Regions from separate parts of the Stenotrophomonas sp. GSD10 genome, predicted to be linked through region 1. Evidence: predicted binding sites of a transcription regulator. Region 1 holds the regulator's gene; each other region holds the start of a gene.
The links. The regulator FliA, encoded in region 1, starts transcription of late flagellar genes. The targets are predictions, from matches to a motif close to TAAAGTTTNNCNNNCNNNGGCCGATAA.
Positions count from the first base shown of each region.

Region 2: a site for FliA is predicted at 1,536-1,562, ahead of N4G47_RS17025 (methyl-accepting chemotaxis protein). Genes of this name have one in related genera too.
Region 3: a site for FliA is predicted at 2,734-2,760, ahead of N4G47_RS04460 (methyl-accepting chemotaxis protein). Genes of this name have one in related genera too.

Region 1 is NZ_JAOCMC010000002.1:1,769,800-1,775,002, reverse strand. It holds gene flhA (flagellar biosynthesis protein FlhA) at 1-74, shown strand, start outside; gene flhF (flagellar biosynthesis protein FlhF) at 220-1,842, shown strand; gene N4G47_RS08415 (MinD/ParA family ATP-binding protein) at 1,829-2,716, shown strand; gene N4G47_RS08410 (RNA polymerase sigma factor FliA) at 2,713-3,456, shown strand; gene cheY (chemotaxis response regulator CheY) at 3,514-3,906, shown strand; gene N4G47_RS08400 (protein phosphatase CheZ) at 3,906-4,511, shown strand; gene N4G47_RS08395 (chemotaxis protein CheA) at 4,514-5,203, shown strand, end outside.
Region 2 is NZ_JAOCMC010000002.1:3,649,026-3,654,228, forward strand. It holds gene N4G47_RS17025 (methyl-accepting chemotaxis protein) at 1-1,418, opposite strand, end outside; gene N4G47_RS17030 (NAD-dependent epimerase/dehydratase family protein) at 1,636-2,529, opposite strand; gene N4G47_RS17035 (KGG domain-containing protein) at 2,752-3,054, shown strand; gene N4G47_RS17040 (VOC family protein) at 3,084-3,434, opposite strand; gene N4G47_RS17045 (hypothetical protein) at 3,510-3,710, opposite strand; gene N4G47_RS17050 (autotransporter domain-containing protein) at 4,053-5,203, shown strand, end outside.
Region 3 is NZ_JAOCMC010000002.1:918,782-923,984, forward strand. It holds gene mutS (DNA mismatch repair protein MutS) at 1-2,425, opposite strand, end outside; gene N4G47_RS04460 (methyl-accepting chemotaxis protein) at 2,792-5,014, shown strand; gene N4G47_RS04465 (glycine zipper 2TM domain-containing protein) at 5,180-5,203, shown strand, end outside.

The sequences.
Region 1 (5,203 bases):
CGTCGCTGTCGGTCCTGGCCTACAGCGAGGTGCCGGAGGACAAGCGCCTGAAGCTGGTCGGAACGATCAGCTGACGCCGCCCGCCGATGCGCCAGAAAACAGACACCACTTCCGAACCAACGCAACAGACAGATACCAAGGGGAACCCGCACCGTGCAGACCACCGACCACTCGAGTTCCCCGAACGCCACCCCGCCGTCTTCGTCCCGTGACCACAGCATGAAAATCAAACGATTCGTCGCCGCCGACATGCGCTCGGCCATGAACCTGGTGCGCAAGGAACACGGCCCCGACGCCGTGATCCTGTCCAACCGCCGGATCGAGGAAGGCATCGAGATCGTGGCCGCCGCCAACTACGATGAGAGCGCCGTGCAGCGTGCGCTGGAAGCCTCGCGCCGTGACGTGGCGCCGCCGCCGGCACCGAAGCCGCGCACCGCCGCCGATGCAGTGATTGCCGCCGTCACCCGCCGCCGCAGCAGCACCCCGGCGCCGGAACCGGTCGCCGCCACCACCTCGGCGGTGGCCGCCCTGGCCCGCGCTGCGGTCGGTGCCACCGGCCGCACCCTGGACAGCGCCGACGAGATCGTGCCGACCCGTGGCAGCACCGGTTTCGCCGCCACCCTGGCGCGCGCCGCCGTCAACGAACCGACGCTGCCGGAACAGATCTTCGCCCCGTTCGCCGACACCATCGTCGCGCCGGAACCGGTGGCCGTGGCGGCGCCCAACCGCGCCCGCTTCCAGATCGACCCGCCGCACGAAACGCATCACGAAAGCCCCGCCCCGGCAGTGCAGCCGCCGCCGCTGCCGACTGCCGCCGTGGCCGAGGCGCCGGCCGAATCGACCGTCAGCGAACCGGCACCGGTGGACGCCGCCGACGACGCCAGCCCGGCGCCGATGCTGGCGCCGGCCCCGGCGCTGACCGTGGTGGCCCAGGACGACGCCGAGATCCGCCAGCTGCGCCAGGAAGTGGCCGGCATGCGCCAGGTGATCGAGCGCGAGATGAACCGCTTCACCGACGAGCGCCTGCGCGGCTGCCCGGTGCGTGCCACCGCCCTGGACCTGATGGATGAGTACGGCTTCGACGCTGGCCTGGCCCGCGACGTGGCCATGCAGATCCCGCTGGAGACCGAAGCCCACCGCGGCCGCGGGCTGATGCTGGGGCTGATCTCGCGCAAGCTGCCGATCGCCCCGGTCGACCCGCTGGAAGAAGGCGGTGTGATCGCGCTGGTCGGCCCGACCGGCGCCGGCAAGACCACCACCATCGCCAAGCTGGCCTCGCGCTTCGCCGAGAAGCACGCCCCGCGTGACGTTGCCCTGGTGACCACCGACACCACCCGCATCGGCGCCCGCGAACAGCTGTACGGCTATGGCCGCCAGCTCGGCATCGCCGTGCACGAGGCCAACAGCGGTACCGACCTGGACCAGCTGCTGGAACGCCTGAAGGACTACAAGCTGGTGCTGATCGACACCGCCGGCCTGGGCCCGCGTGACCGCGCACTGGCCGCCCAGCTGCAGTGGCTGCGCGCCGCCCGCCAGGTGCGCACCCTGCTGGTGCTGCCGGCCAACACCAGTTTCGGCGACATGGACGAGGTGGTCCGCCGCTTTGGCGCGGCCAACCTGCAGGGGCTGGTGCTGAGCAAGCTGGACGAGACCGGCCGCTTCGGCAACGCGCTGTCGGTGGCCGTGGATCACAGCCTGCCGATCACCTGGGTGACCGACGGCCAGGACGTGCCGGAGGACCTGCACCGGGCCAGTGCGGCCAATCTCGTACTTCGCCTTGAAGATTTGCGCCGAGCGGCCGATATGCCCTGCAACCCGGAGTTGAACCATGCCGTCGCGTGAGTACGCCAAGCTGACCAAGACCTTCCCGCTGTCGGCCACCCGCAGCGAGCCGCTCGGCCCTGTGCGCACCATTGCCGTGACCGGCGGCAAGGGCGGCGTGGGCAAGACCAACGTGTCGGCCAACCTGGCCGTGGCGCTGGCCGGCATGGGCAAGCGCACGCTGCTGCTGGATGCGGACCTGGGCCTGGCCAACATCGACGTGATCCTGGGGCTGAACCCCACCTTCACGCTGGCCGACCTGGTCGCCGGCCGCTGCTCGCTGGATGACGTCATCGTCGAAGGCCCGAACGGCGTGCTGGTGGTCCCGGCCGCGTCCGGCCGCCGGCACATGGCCGAACTGGCCCCGGCCGAGCACGTCGGCCTGGTCAACGTGTTCTCCGAACTGGAGCGCGAGCTGGACATCATGGTGGTGGACACCGCCGCCGGCATCACCGATGGCGTGCTGACCTTCTGCCAGGCCGCACAGGACACCGTGGTGGTGGTCTGCGACGAACCGGCCTCGATCACCGACGCCTACGCGCTGATCAAGGTGCTCTCGCGCGAGCGTGGCGTGGACCGCATCCAGGTGGTGGCCAACATGGTGCGCGACCCCAACGAAGGCCGCGTGCTGTACGAAAAGCTGACCCGCGTCTGCGAAAAGTTCCTGGCCGATGTCTCGCTGAACTACCTGGGCTGCGTGCCGCAGGATGACTGGTTGCGCCTGTCGGTGCAGCGCCAGCAGCCGGTGGTGAAGGCCTACCCGTCCAGCCCGGCTGCACTGGCGATCACCGAGATCGCACGGCGCACCGCGCGCTGGCAGGCGCCGACCGAACCGCGTGGCGGCGTCGAGTTCTTCCTCGAACGCATCCTCAAGCAGCGCGGGGTGGCCGCATGAAAGGCGCAGCCCAGTACCGGGAGGTCCAGCGCTCGGCGGCCAACGAGGTCATCGCCCAGCATTCGGACCTGGTGCGGCGCATCGCCCACCACCTGGCCGCACGCCTGCCGGCCAGCGTCGAGGTCGACGACCTGATCCAGGCCGGCATGATGGGCCTGATCGAGGCCTCGCGCAGCTACGACGCCGACCAGGGCGCCTCGTTCGAGACCTATGCCTCGATCCGCATCCGCGGCTCGATGATCGATGAGATCCGTCGTGGCGATTGGGTGCCGCGTTCGGTGCACCGCCGTGCACGCGATGCCGCTGCCACCATCCGCCGCCTGGAACAGAGCAGCGGCCGTGCCGCCAGCGCCACCGAAGTGGCCGCCGCGATGGACATGCCGCTGCCCGAATACCTGCGGCTGATGGAAGACGCCGCACGCGGCCAGGTGCTGAGCCTGGAATCGCGCATCGAGGACCAGGGCGAACTGGATACCGTCGCCCAGGGCGGCCCGACCCCGCAGCAGGTGCTGGAGCGTGGCGAGTTCGGCCGCGAGCTGGGCAAGGCCATCGGCCACCTGCCCGAACGCGAACAGCTGGTGCTCTCGCTCTACTACGAGCAGGAGCTGAACCTGAAGGAGATCGGTGCGGTGCTCGGCGTGAGCGAGTCGCGGGTCTGCCAGATCCACGGCCAGGCGGTGCTGCGCCTGCGTGGCCGATTGAAGATTTTCGAGGCGGTCGACGCCGGCCTTGAAGAATGAACATGCCCGAGGCGGCTGCCCCCGGCCGCCCGGAATGAACAACAAAGGAACTCTGCTTTGAACAAGAACATGCGCATCCTGATCGTCGACGACTTTTCGACCATGCGTCGCATCGTCAAGAACCTGCTGGGCGATCTGGGCTTCACCAACACCGCCGAAGCCGAGGACGGGCATGCCGCGCTGTCGCTGCTGCAGAGCCAGCCGTTCGATTTCGTGGTCACCGACTGGAACATGCCGGTGATGACCGGCATCGAGCTGCTCAAGGCGATCCGTGCCGACGCCAAGCTGAAGACCCTGCCGGTGTTGATGGTGACCGCCGAAGCCAAGCGCGAGCAGATCATCGAAGCCGCCCAGAGCGGCGTCAACGGCTACATCATCAAGCCGTTCACCGCGCAGACCCTGGAAGAAAAGCTGGGCAAGATCTTCGAACGCCTGGCGGCCAGCGCCTGATGGATACCACGGTCGACAAGAACGCCCTTGCCCTGCGCCTGCAGGAAGCCCTGGACGCGCTGGAGTCCGGTGACGAGGCCGCCTGGCGGCAACGCATCGACGGACTGGTCGCGCTGCGCACGCAGCCGATGATGAGCGGCCTTTCGCGGCTGGCCCGCGAACTGGGCCAGGCGCTGGGTGAACTGCCGACCGTGCCCAGCGATGCCGGTGAACTGGACGACGCCTGCGCGCGCCTGGACCACGTGGTGGCGATGACCGAACAGGCCACCCACCGCACACTGGACCTGGCCGAGGAATGCCGCAGCCTGACCGAACAGCTGCGCGCCGAAGGCCTGCAGCCCGGCCAGGACGCGCAGCTTGAGCGCATCCGCCACAACCTCACCGAGATCGCCCTGACCCAGAGCTACCAGGACCTGACCGGGCAGATCATCCGTCGCGTGGTCGGCATCGTGCGCCGCGTGCACGAAGGCTTCGGCGCACTCGGCCTGCCGCCGGAACAGCATCGCACCGACCCGGAACTGGCCGGGCCGGCACTGAAGGGACTGGACCGCCACGCGGTCTCGCAGAACGACGCCGACGACCTGTTGTCGGATCTGGGGCTGTAAGCATGAGCGCGGTATCCGACGACATCACTGCCGATTTCATCATCGAGGCACAGGAAATCCTGGACCGCCTGGGCGAACAGCTGGTGTCGCTGGAGCAGGCACCGCAGGACAGCGAGCAGCTCAACGCGGTGTTCCGCGGCTACCACACGCTCAAGGGCGGCGCCGGCTTCCTCGGCGTCACCGCCATGGTCGAACTGTGCCACGCCGCTGAAGAAGCCCTCGGCATTGCGCGCGCCGGCCAGGCCGTGCTGCAGGCCCATCACTTCGACGCCGCCCAGCAATCGCTGGATTACCTGCAGTCGATGCTCGATGCGGTGTCCTCGGGCACCGAACCGGGCTATGCCCCGCCGGAGCTGATCGCACAGTTCGACATGCACGGTGGTGGTACCGCAGCCCCGACCGCCGCCGCACCCGTCGCCGCGGGCGGCGACCTGATCACCGAAGACGAATTCGAGGCCCTGCTCGACCAGCTGCACGGCGGCAAGGCCCCGACCGCGGTCGCGCCGGCGAAGAAGGCCGACGACGGCCTGATCAGCGAAGACGAGTTCGAAGCCCTGCTCGACCAGCTGCACGGTGGCGCTGCCCCCGGAAGCAAGCCGGTCGCCGCCACGCCGGTCGCTGCGACGCCCGCGCCGCGCCCGGCCGCCGCCACCCCGGCCACCAAGCCGGCCGCCAAGCCGCTGGCCGAAGCC
Region 2 (5,203 bases), 1.9 Mb from region 1:
GCCTTCTCGCCCGGCAGCGCTTCCATGTCCACACTCAGGTCGCCCACCGCATAGCGCTGCATCACCTCCACCAGGCGCTGGGTGACGGCATTGCTGGCGGCCACCAGCTGGTTGCTGTCGGCGACCATGCGGCCGTACTCGCCCGGGAAGGCGGTCGCGTCCATGCGATAGCTCAGTTCACCGGCCTCGTGGCGCCGCGCCATTTCCGCCTGTGCGGCCATCACCGCCTGCAACTGGCCGCGCATGCCCTGCATCGCGTCCAGCAGGCGGCCCACTTCATCGTTGCTGCGCGCCGGCAGCGTGCTGTCCAGCTTGCCGGCGGCCACATCACCGGCCACGCGCACGGCCTCGGCCAACGGTCGGATCGCCAGCCGGCGCAGCAGCACATACACGCCGACGCTGAGCGTCAGCGCCGCCACCACGCCCACCAGCAGGGTCAGCCACAGCAGCTGGCGCGCCTCGGCCACGATCACCGCATGCGGCATCACCACGCCCAACGCAAAGCGCTGCGGCGCATCGCCCACACGCAGCGGCACGTACACACGCACGTTGCCCTCGGCATCCGGAGTGAATGCCTCGAAGCGGCGGTCGGCCGCGATATCAGCCAGCATGCCGCGGGTCAAGGCATCAGTACGCGGCTTGCCGATCTCGGCGGCATTGGCCGAGGCCAGCACCACGCCCTTGGGTGACAGCAGTTCGACATGGCCGGCGCCCATTGGCTTCAGCGTGGCCAGGTGCTTCTGCAAGGCCGCCAGCGAGAAGTCGACGGTGAACACGCCCAGGAAGGTGCCGTTCTCCACGATCGGCGAGCTCAGCGTGCTCATCAGCACCTGCTGGCCGGCGATGTCGTAGGCGTAGGGTTCGCTGACCTTGGGCAGCTTGTCGCGGCTGGGCACCACGTACCAGTCGGCCGAACCGTCAGCGGCCTCGGTGTAGTCGGTCATGGTCGACTGCTGCGGCTTGCCCTCGTGCCAGGCCCAGTAGCTCATGTAGCGGCCGGTGGCGTCGTGCATCTCGGTGTTGGCGAACTCGGCATCCTTGCCATCGAACGCTTCGGCTTCCCACATGGTGCTCTTGCCCAGCCATTCCGGATGGGTGCGCAGCTGCTCGCCGAGGACCGCGGCCAGGCTGGCGCGGTCGGGAACGTCGCCGCGTGCGCGCTGGGCCAGCACGGCTTCGACCATCGCATCGTTGCTGGCGAAGGCGGTGCCCAGGTCGGCGGCGACCTGGCGGGCCTCCGCATTGGCCTCACTGGTCATGGTCTGGCGCGAGGCGTCGATCAGGCTGGCACTGGCCTGGCGGTAGATCAGGAAGGCCGTCAGGCCGAAGCACAGCAGCGCGATCAGGGCAGTGCCCAGCATCAGCTTGTGGGCGATGCTGCCCGGGCGGCGGGCAGTGGCGGAGCGGGAAGAAGGCATGGATGGGTCCGCAAGGCAGTTCAGGACGACCGGCACCGCGAGGCGCCGCGCAGGCGCGCGATCCGTCGCGCGGGCCCCCAGCGGCCGGGTCTGGCCAGGCACTGGAAGCGCACCGGGTTAGCGGCCGCCTACCCACGAGGTTGAGTCGCCCCGCCTACACATTGCTGAATCCGCTCAGGGACGGGTCATGAAGCGCCGCCCGCACAGCCACCTGCACCTACTCGGCCACGCGGTCCTTGATCCATTGCGCGCGCGGCAGGACCTCGATGCTGCCGGCCGCATACTGCTGCAGCACGTCATCCGGGCCGAAACGCGGCTGCCAGCCGAGCTCGCTGCGCAGCCGCGCACTGTCATAGACGCGGTCGATGCTGAGCGGCAATGGCCAACCACGGTGCTCGAATTCGGCGAGCAACTTCGGGGCGCGGCGGGCCAGCACACTGCGCGGGCGCGCGGCCAGGTCCAGGCAATCCTCGCGCCGGAACGGAGTGGGCGCACAGGCGACGTAACGCGCGAACCCCTCGCCCGCATCCAGCAGCAGCGTGGCATGCGCGCTGGCCACATCACGCGCGTCCAGGCCACGATGCAGGCGGAACATCGCCATGCGTTCGGGAGGCTCGGGGAAGCAGCGGCCCATGCGCAGTACGCGCACGCTGAACCCGGGCGCCACCGCAGCCTCGGCCAGGGCCTCGGCCTGCAGCTTGGTACGGTGGTAGATCGTGCGCGGCAACGGCTCGGTGTCTTCGTCGATCCAACGGCAGCCGCCGGCGACCACCGCATGGCCGTACAGCGCCGTGGTACTGGTCAGCACGAAGCGCCGCGCGCCCGCCTCGCGTGCCGCCTGCAGCAGGTGGGCCGTGGCGTCCACATTGATCTGCTGGAACACCGCATCGGGCACCAGGCCCACGTGCGGTGCGTGCAGGGCGGCGGTGTGGATCACCGCGTCGACACCCTGCACCGCGCGGGCCACAGCCTGGCGGTCGGTGACATCGGCAATGATGCGGGTGGTGGCGAATGGGCTGCGATCCAACCCCACCACTTCATGGGTCGCCGCCAGCGCACCGAAGATCGCGCGTCCGATCCGCCCGGAACTGCCGGTCAACAGAATCTTCATTGAGTCCATTCACTCGAGGCTCCCGGGAACTACCGGGATGCTGCGATTCTAGGCAAGCCATCGGTCATCTGCGATAGCACCGGCGCCAACGCTGTGTTCGCTACCGTAGCGGCGCGTGAACGCAACTGCGGCGTGGCGTGAAGGCTGCGCCGCCCGCGCGGACATGGCCTTAGCCGGGTATCGGCAAGGATGCTGCTTTCCTCCCTGCTCTGGAGAGTTCCCATGGCCGACCCGCAGCGCGGCACTTCCCAACGTGGCTTCGCTTCGATGGACCAGGACAAGCAGCGCGCGATCGCCGCCAAGGGCGGCCGTGCGGCGCATGCCTCCGGCAACGCGCACGAATTCAGCCCGGCCGAAGCGCGCCTTGCCGGCCGCAAGGGCGGCCAGGCCATCAGCCGCGACCGCCAGCACATGGCCGCCATCGGCCGCGAAGGAGGTCACGCCCGCCACGCAGGCATGCGGCAGCAACAGCAACAGCCGGCCGATGAGCCGCTGGCCGAACGCCCGCCACAGCAGCAGGGCTGAGCACGCTACGGCCGGGCAGCCTGGCTCGCTCAGCGGTGAGCCAGGATATTGAGCAGGCGCCCGAAGGGATCGCGGACGAAGAAGCGACGCACGCCCCACGGCTCGTCGGCCGGCCCGTATTCCAGTGCGATGCCGGCCGCGTGCATGCGATCGAGCACCTGCTGCAGATCGTCCACCTCGATCGACAGGTCCGGCACCGGTGCACCGCCGCCGCCTTCACTGGCGAAACTGATCTGGGCCAGCGCGTTGCCCTGGCCGCCGTGGGTGACGATCCATCCGTGGTCCATCACCACCGGCATGCCCAGCAAACCGGTGTAGAAGGCCGCCGCACGTGACGGGTCCGGGGTGGCGATGTTGGCGACGACACGTTTGACAGCCATGAGACTCCTTCGGCGGAAACAGAAGAGCCCCGTCGCTGACGGGGCCCCACATCATGCCGCTTCAACCGGCGCGACTCACACGCCCATGCACAGATCGATCACACAGGTGTTGTACGCCTGCTCGCACTCGGTGGCATCTCCGCCGGTGGACAGGCACGCCTGGTAGGCCCGCCAGCACGGCCGGTCGCAGGGTTCCACCGGCCCGGCCACGGCCACCGAACCGGTACAGGCCAACGCGAACACCGCCGCTGCGATCACTTTCCTGAAAGTACGCATCGATATCACTCCTTGATAAGCCTGGTGAGCCCAGGCCGGCCCACGGTAAAGCGGCCGTCGGGAGACCACGTGAACGCCTCTGTCACGCAAAATTAACGCGTTCATAAAATTGCCTTCACATTACTGGGGGTGTTGCCCCGCCTTGGCGTTAACGGCGTTGTTGTCCGTCAACCAAGGAAGTTGTCCGATGAATCACCCGCTGTACGGCCGTTCGTCCCGCTCCCTGTCGCACCGCCCGCTGGCGCTTGCCGTTGCCAGTTCGCTGCTGCTGGCTACCGCGCTGCCCGCCCTGGCCAGCGAATCACTTGATGCCTGGCAGCAGCAGCGCCAGCTGCAGGCTGCGTGGGCGCAGCCCGCCACGGGCACAGCACCCGCAGCGACGGCCGCTGCCCCTGCGGCCACTCCCCCGCCATTCTCGGCAACCCGGGTGACCCGGCCAGCTGGCGCAGCGACGAATTCAACGCCGATTGGGGCCTGGCTGCGATGGGAGCCGACCACGCCTACGCACGCGGCCTGACCGGCAAGGGCGTGCGCCTGGCGCTGTTCGACTCCGGTTCGGCACTGGCCCATCCCGAATTCTCCGGCCGCAACACTTCCAGCATCACCATCGGCGCGGACTGCGCCACGCCAGGCGTGGTCGCCGGTGCCGATGCTTGCGGGCAGACCCGTGGCGAACAGCCCGGCTACAACTACTACGGTCTCGGCGCCGGCGTTCCGGCAGCACTCGCCGCACGCCTGATCGCCGCCGGCCAGCCCTACGGCTTCAGCTATGCCGACCACGGCACGCATGTGCTGGGTACCATCGGTGCCAACCGCGATGGCACGGGTATGCATGGCGTGGCCTTTGGTTCAGACCTTACCGCCGCCCGCGTGTTTGGCGACACCTACTACGAGTGGCGCCTGGATCCGGACAACTACTACCGTCCGCGTGCGGTCTATCGAACGGATCCGGACGACGCCGCAACGCTGGACATGTATGCGCAGATCCAGGCGCAGGGCGTGCGCGCCATCAACCACAGCTGGGGCATCTCCACGCGCAACATGACCGCCGCCGCGCTGGACCAGCAGTACGCCAACATCGGTGCCGACTACGGCGTGTACGGCAGCATCTACGCCAGCAATGGCGATACCCCCGGCTCCACGCTCATCCAGGTGTGGTCGGCTGGCAACGGCAGTGGCGCCGTCGCCGGAATCACGGCCGCCATGCCGCGCTGGAAGCCCGAACTGGAACCGTACTGGCTGGCAGTGGCCAACGTCCGCCGGCCCAATGCCGCTGCGGGCGAAACCGACTACGTGATCGATGGCAGTTCCAGCATCTGCGGCGTTGCCGCCAACTGGTGCATCTCGGCACCCGGTACCGACATCCTGAGCACCATCGTGTCCGGTGATATCCAGGGCCGCGTCGAGAACACTTCGGCCTACGTCCGCCTGATCATCGACAGCGAGAACACCCAGTACGTCTATGGCACCAAGACGGGCACGTCGATGGCGGC
Region 3 (5,203 bases), 850 kb from region 1:
TTTCACCGCCACGCTGTTCCAGCTCGGCCAGGCGACGACGCGCCTGCGCCACGGTCGCCCGCGGCAGGCCGGCCAGCGCCGCCACCTGCAGGCCGAAGCTGCGGTTGGCCGGGCCGTCCTTGACCGCGTGCATGAACACCAGCGCCTCGCCATGCTCGACCGCGTCCAGGTGCACGTTGGCAATGCCGCTGCGGCCGCCCTCGTGCTGTTCGTCGGCCAGCGCGGTCAGTTCGAAGTAGTGGGTGGCAAACAGCGTGTAGCAGCGGTTCTGGTAGGCCAGGTGGCGGGCCACCGCGTCGGCCAGCGCCAGGCCGTCATAGGTGGAGGTGCCACGGCCGATCTCGTCCATCAGCACCAGCGAGTTCGCGCTGGCATGGTGCAGGATGTAGCTGGTTTCGGCCATTTCCACCATGAAGGTGGATTGCCCGCGCGCCAGGTCGTCGCCGGCGCCGATGCGGGTGAGGATGCGGTCGATCGGGCCGATCAATGCGCGGCTGGCCGGCACGAAGCTGCCGATGTGGGCCAGCAGCACGATCAGCGCGTTCTGCCGCATGTAGGTCGACTTGCCGCCCATGTTCGGGCCGGTGATGACCAGCATGCGATGGTCTGGATGCAGGTCCAGATCGTTGGGTTCGAACGGCTGTTCGCGCACCGCCTCGACCACCGGGTGGCGGCCGCGTTCGATCTTCAGGCACGGCTCGGCCTGCAGTTCCGGGCGTGCCCAGTCCAGCGCCTGTGCGCGCTCGGCGAAGGCGGCCAGCACGTCCAGTTCGCTCAGCGCAGCCGCACACTGCTTCAGCGGTTCCAGCCGGCTGCCCAGCGTGTCGAGCAGTTGTTCGTAGAGGTACTTCTCGCGCGACAACGAACGGTCGCGCGCGGACAGCACCTTGTCCTCGAACGCTTTCAGTTCTTCGGTGATGTAGCGCTCGGCATTGGTCAACGTCTGCCGGCGGGTGTAGTGCACCGGTGCGCGGTCGGACTGGCCCTTGCTGATTTCGATGTAGTAGCCGTGCACGCGGTTGTAGCCCACCTTCAGGGTGGGAATGCCGCTGCTTTCGCGTTCGCGCTGTTCCAGGTCGACCAGGAACTGGTCGGCGTGGGTCGACAGACGGCGCAGTTCGTCCAGTTCTTCGTCGAAGCCATCAGCCAGCACGCCGCCATCGCTCAGCTTCAGCGGTGGCATTTCGGCAATCGCACTCGCCAGCAGGTGCGCGCATTCGTCGTGCTCGCCGAGCGCGGCGTGCAGGGTCTGCAGGCGCGGCGAATCCAGCGGTGCCAGCACCTCGCGCACAGCCGGCAGCAGGCCCAGGCCATCGCGCAGGGTGGAGAAGTCGCGCGGGCGCGCCGAGCGCAGCGCCACGCGGGTGAGGATGCGCTCCAGATCGCCCAGGCGGCGGAACTGCTCGCGGATGTCGGCGTCGCTGCCGCGATCAATCAGGGTTTCCACGGCGTGATGGCGCTGCACCAGCACCTCGCGCAGGCGCAGCGGACGATGCAGCCAGCGCCGCAGCAGGCGGCCGCCCATCGGCGTCACCGTGCTGTCGAGCACGCCCAGCAGGGTGTTGCGGGTATCGCCGTCGACGCGCGTATCCAGCTCCAGGTGGCGGCGGGTGGCGGCGTTCATCGCGATCGCCTCGCCGGCGGTTTCCATCGCGATCGAGGTCAGGTGCGGCAGGCGCTGCTTCTGGGTTTCCTCCACATAGCCCAGCAGGGCGCCGGCCGCGGCGGTGGCGCGCGGCTTGTCGTCGATGCCGAAACCGCTCAGGTCATGCAGCTTGAAGAAGGCCAGCAGCTGGCGGCGGCCGCTGTCGGCGTCGAACAGCCACGGTGCGCGGCGGCGCACGCCGGTGCGCTGGCGCAGGAACTCCGGCCAGTTCTCTTCGTCGGGTACCAGCAGTTCGGCCGGCTCCAGGCGCGCCAGTTCGGCTTCCAGCGCGTCGTCGGTCTCCACTTCGTTGACCAGGAAACGACCACCGGCCAGGTCGGCCCAGGCCAGGCCGTAGCCCTGGCGGGTACGCGACAGGGCCATCAGCAGGGTGTCGCGGCGCTCGTCCAGCAGCGCCTCATCGGTGACCGTGCCAGGGGTGACGATGCGCACTACCTTGCGTTCGACCAGACCCTTGGCCAGCGCCGGATCGCCGATCTGCTCGCAGATGGCCACCGACTCGCCAAGCGCCACCAGCCGTGCCAGATAGCCCTCGTAGGCATGCACCGGCACACCGGCCATTGGGATCGGCGCGCCGCCGGAACTGCCGCGCTGGGTCAGGGTGATGTCGAGCAGGCGCGCGGCCTTGCGTGCATCGTCGTAGAACAGCTCGTAGAAGTCGCCCATGCGGAAGAACAGCAGCAGATCCGGGTAGTCGGACTTGGCTGCAAAGAACTGCTTCATCAGCGGGGTGTGTTCGGCGGACTTGTCTTTGGACATGGGACTCGTGGATCGGGGCATCCGGCCGCGCCGGAAGGCTGCGGCGGCGGAGCAGGGACAGGGCCGTCCATGGTAACTGCTGGGGCACCCGGGTGCCGGTACCGATGCCGGGCCGCAAGGCGCATCAGGCCGCTGCCGGTGCAATCTGCCGAGGGTGGCTGGGCCCCTCCACGGCGATCGCGCGTCGGGGATTTCCGGTATCCGCCTCAAGGGTATTCACTGGAATTATGAATGCGGGTATCAGGACTATTTTCCAGGCCGCTCCGCACAGTTCAGGATTCTCTTCAAGGTTTATGCAGAAAATCTCTTAAAGATTCTCCCGGTCACGCCGCCATCGATCGTACGGCCATGATCAAGGGAATTGAGATGCTCGCCTTACGCAACCTCCGTGTGGGTTCCCGGCTGGGTGCCGGGTTTGGTCTGCTGCTCCTGTTCATCCTGGCCATTGTCGGCCTGGTGCTGTATGGAAATCACCTCAAGTCCGCCCAGTTCGAAAAGGTGGTGGACGTGAACATGGTGAAGATGCGGCTGTTGAACGACATGCTCGATACCAACAACGCAATGCTGATGCACCGGCGGTTGATGGTGATCAAGCGCGGCGAGGATTTCGACAAGGATTATCAGCAGGCCCTGCAGCTGTCGCATACCTACGACGGTATATGGGCGCGTTACGTCAAGATTCCGCGCGACGCCACCGGCGATGCGCTGGTGGCGAAAATCGAGGCGGCGCGCAAGGCTACCGAGGTTTCCACCGGGCAGCTGCATGCACGCATGAAGGCCGGTGATTTCGACGGTGCCGCCCGCGAACTGCTGGCCGAGCATGGTCTGGCGACCGCGTGGAATGAATCCATTTCCGCGCTGCTGCGCCACCAGGAATCGCTGACCGCGCGCAGCCGCGAAGAATATCGCGCCACCGAGGCCTGGACCGGCACGCTGTCGATGGTATTTGGTGCACTGAGCCTGCTGCTGGGGTCATTGGCGGCCTGGGCGATTACCCGCAGCCTGACCCGCCCGCTGGCGGGGGCGGTGAAGCTGGCCGACGGTATCGCCAGCGGACGCCTGGACACCGCCATCGACGCCTCGGGCAACGATGAGGTGACCCAGCTGCTGAAGTCGATGCAGCGCATGCAGGCCCAGGTGCAGGCGGTGATGGCGGCACAGGGCGAGCTGGCCCGCCAGCACGATGCGGGAAGTCTCAGCTATCGCATGGACGAGAGCGCGTTCCCGGGCGACTACGGACGCATGGTGCACGAGACCAATGCCCTGGTGGGCTCGCACGTACAGGTGCAGAACCGCTTGATCGAGGTGATGAAGCACTACGCGCGCGGTGACTTGTCGGTGGACATGGATCCGTTGCCGGGCGAGAAGGCGGCGATCACCCAGGCCATGGACGAGACCAAGCGCAGCCTGTCGGCGATCAATGGCGAGATCCGCCGGCTGGCGACTGCAGCGGCCGCTGGCGATTTCAGCCAGCGCGGTGATGAAGCGCGCTTCTCCTACGAGTTTGGTGACATGGTGGCCGGGTTGAACCGGCTGATGCAGACCACCGACGAGAATCTGGTACAGGTCTCGACCCTGCTGCAGGCGATCTCGCGCGGCGACCTGACCGTGCGCATGGAAGGTGACTTCCATGGCGTGTTCGCGCGCATGCGGGACGACTGCAATGCCACCGTCGATCAGCTCAAGCAGATCGTCGGGCGCATCCAGTCCAGTGCATCGAGCATCACCCTGGCCGCAGGCGAGATCGCCGCCGGCAATACCGATCTGTCGCGGCGCACCGAGCAGCAGGCGGCCAACCTGGAAGAGACCGCCGCATCGATGGAGGAGCTGACGTCCACCGTCAAGCAGAACGCCGAGCACGCGCGCCAGGCCAACCAGCTGGCCATCGGCGCGCATGGCGTGGCGACGCAGGGCGGCGATGTGGTCGGCCAGGTGGTAATCACGATGTCCGCCATCGAAGCCGCTTCGAAAAAGATCGCCGAGATCATCAGTGTGATCGATGGCATCGCCTTCCAGACCAACATCCTGGCGCTCAACGCGGCGGTGGAGGCCGCGCGTGCCGGTGAGCAGGGCCGTGGCTTTGCGGTCGTCGCCAGCGAAGTGCGCACGCTGGCGCAGCGCTCGGCGGGGGCGGCCAAGGAGATCAAGGGGCTGATCGAGGATTCGGTGGGCAAGGTGGCCGATGGGTCGGCGCTGGTACGCCAGGCGGGCACCACCATGGGCGAGATCGTGGCCTCGGTGCAGCGCGTGACCGACATCATGGCCGACATTTCCGCGGCCTCGCAGGAGCAGAGTTCGGGCATCGAGCAGGTCAACCAGGCGGTGGTGCAGATGGACGAGACCACGCAGCAGAATGCAGCGCTGGTGGAAGAAGCCAGTGCCGCCGCACGCTCGATGGCGGAGCAGGCCAACCTGCTGTCCGAGGCTGTGGCCGTGTTCCGAACCGGTGCGTTGGCTGCGGCCACATCGGTTCCGCGCGCGCTGGCCGCAGTGGCCGCCTCGGTCGCGCCGGTGCGACGACCGGCGGCGCTGTCGCCACGCATCGAGCAGACGTTGGCCGCCAATGCAGGTGGCTGGGAAGAGTTCTAGCGGTAGCACATGCCGGCAGGGAGACGGCGCCCATCGCGATGGCTGATCGCGGTGGGCGCACCTTTGTTCCTGAACGCGGCATGGCCGATCAGGTGGCGGACACGCGCATTTCACTTCCGGTTGTCGCCCTCGGGAGGAGACTTGCGACATACCGCAACCTTGGAGATGGCCATGAAGACCTCGACCCGA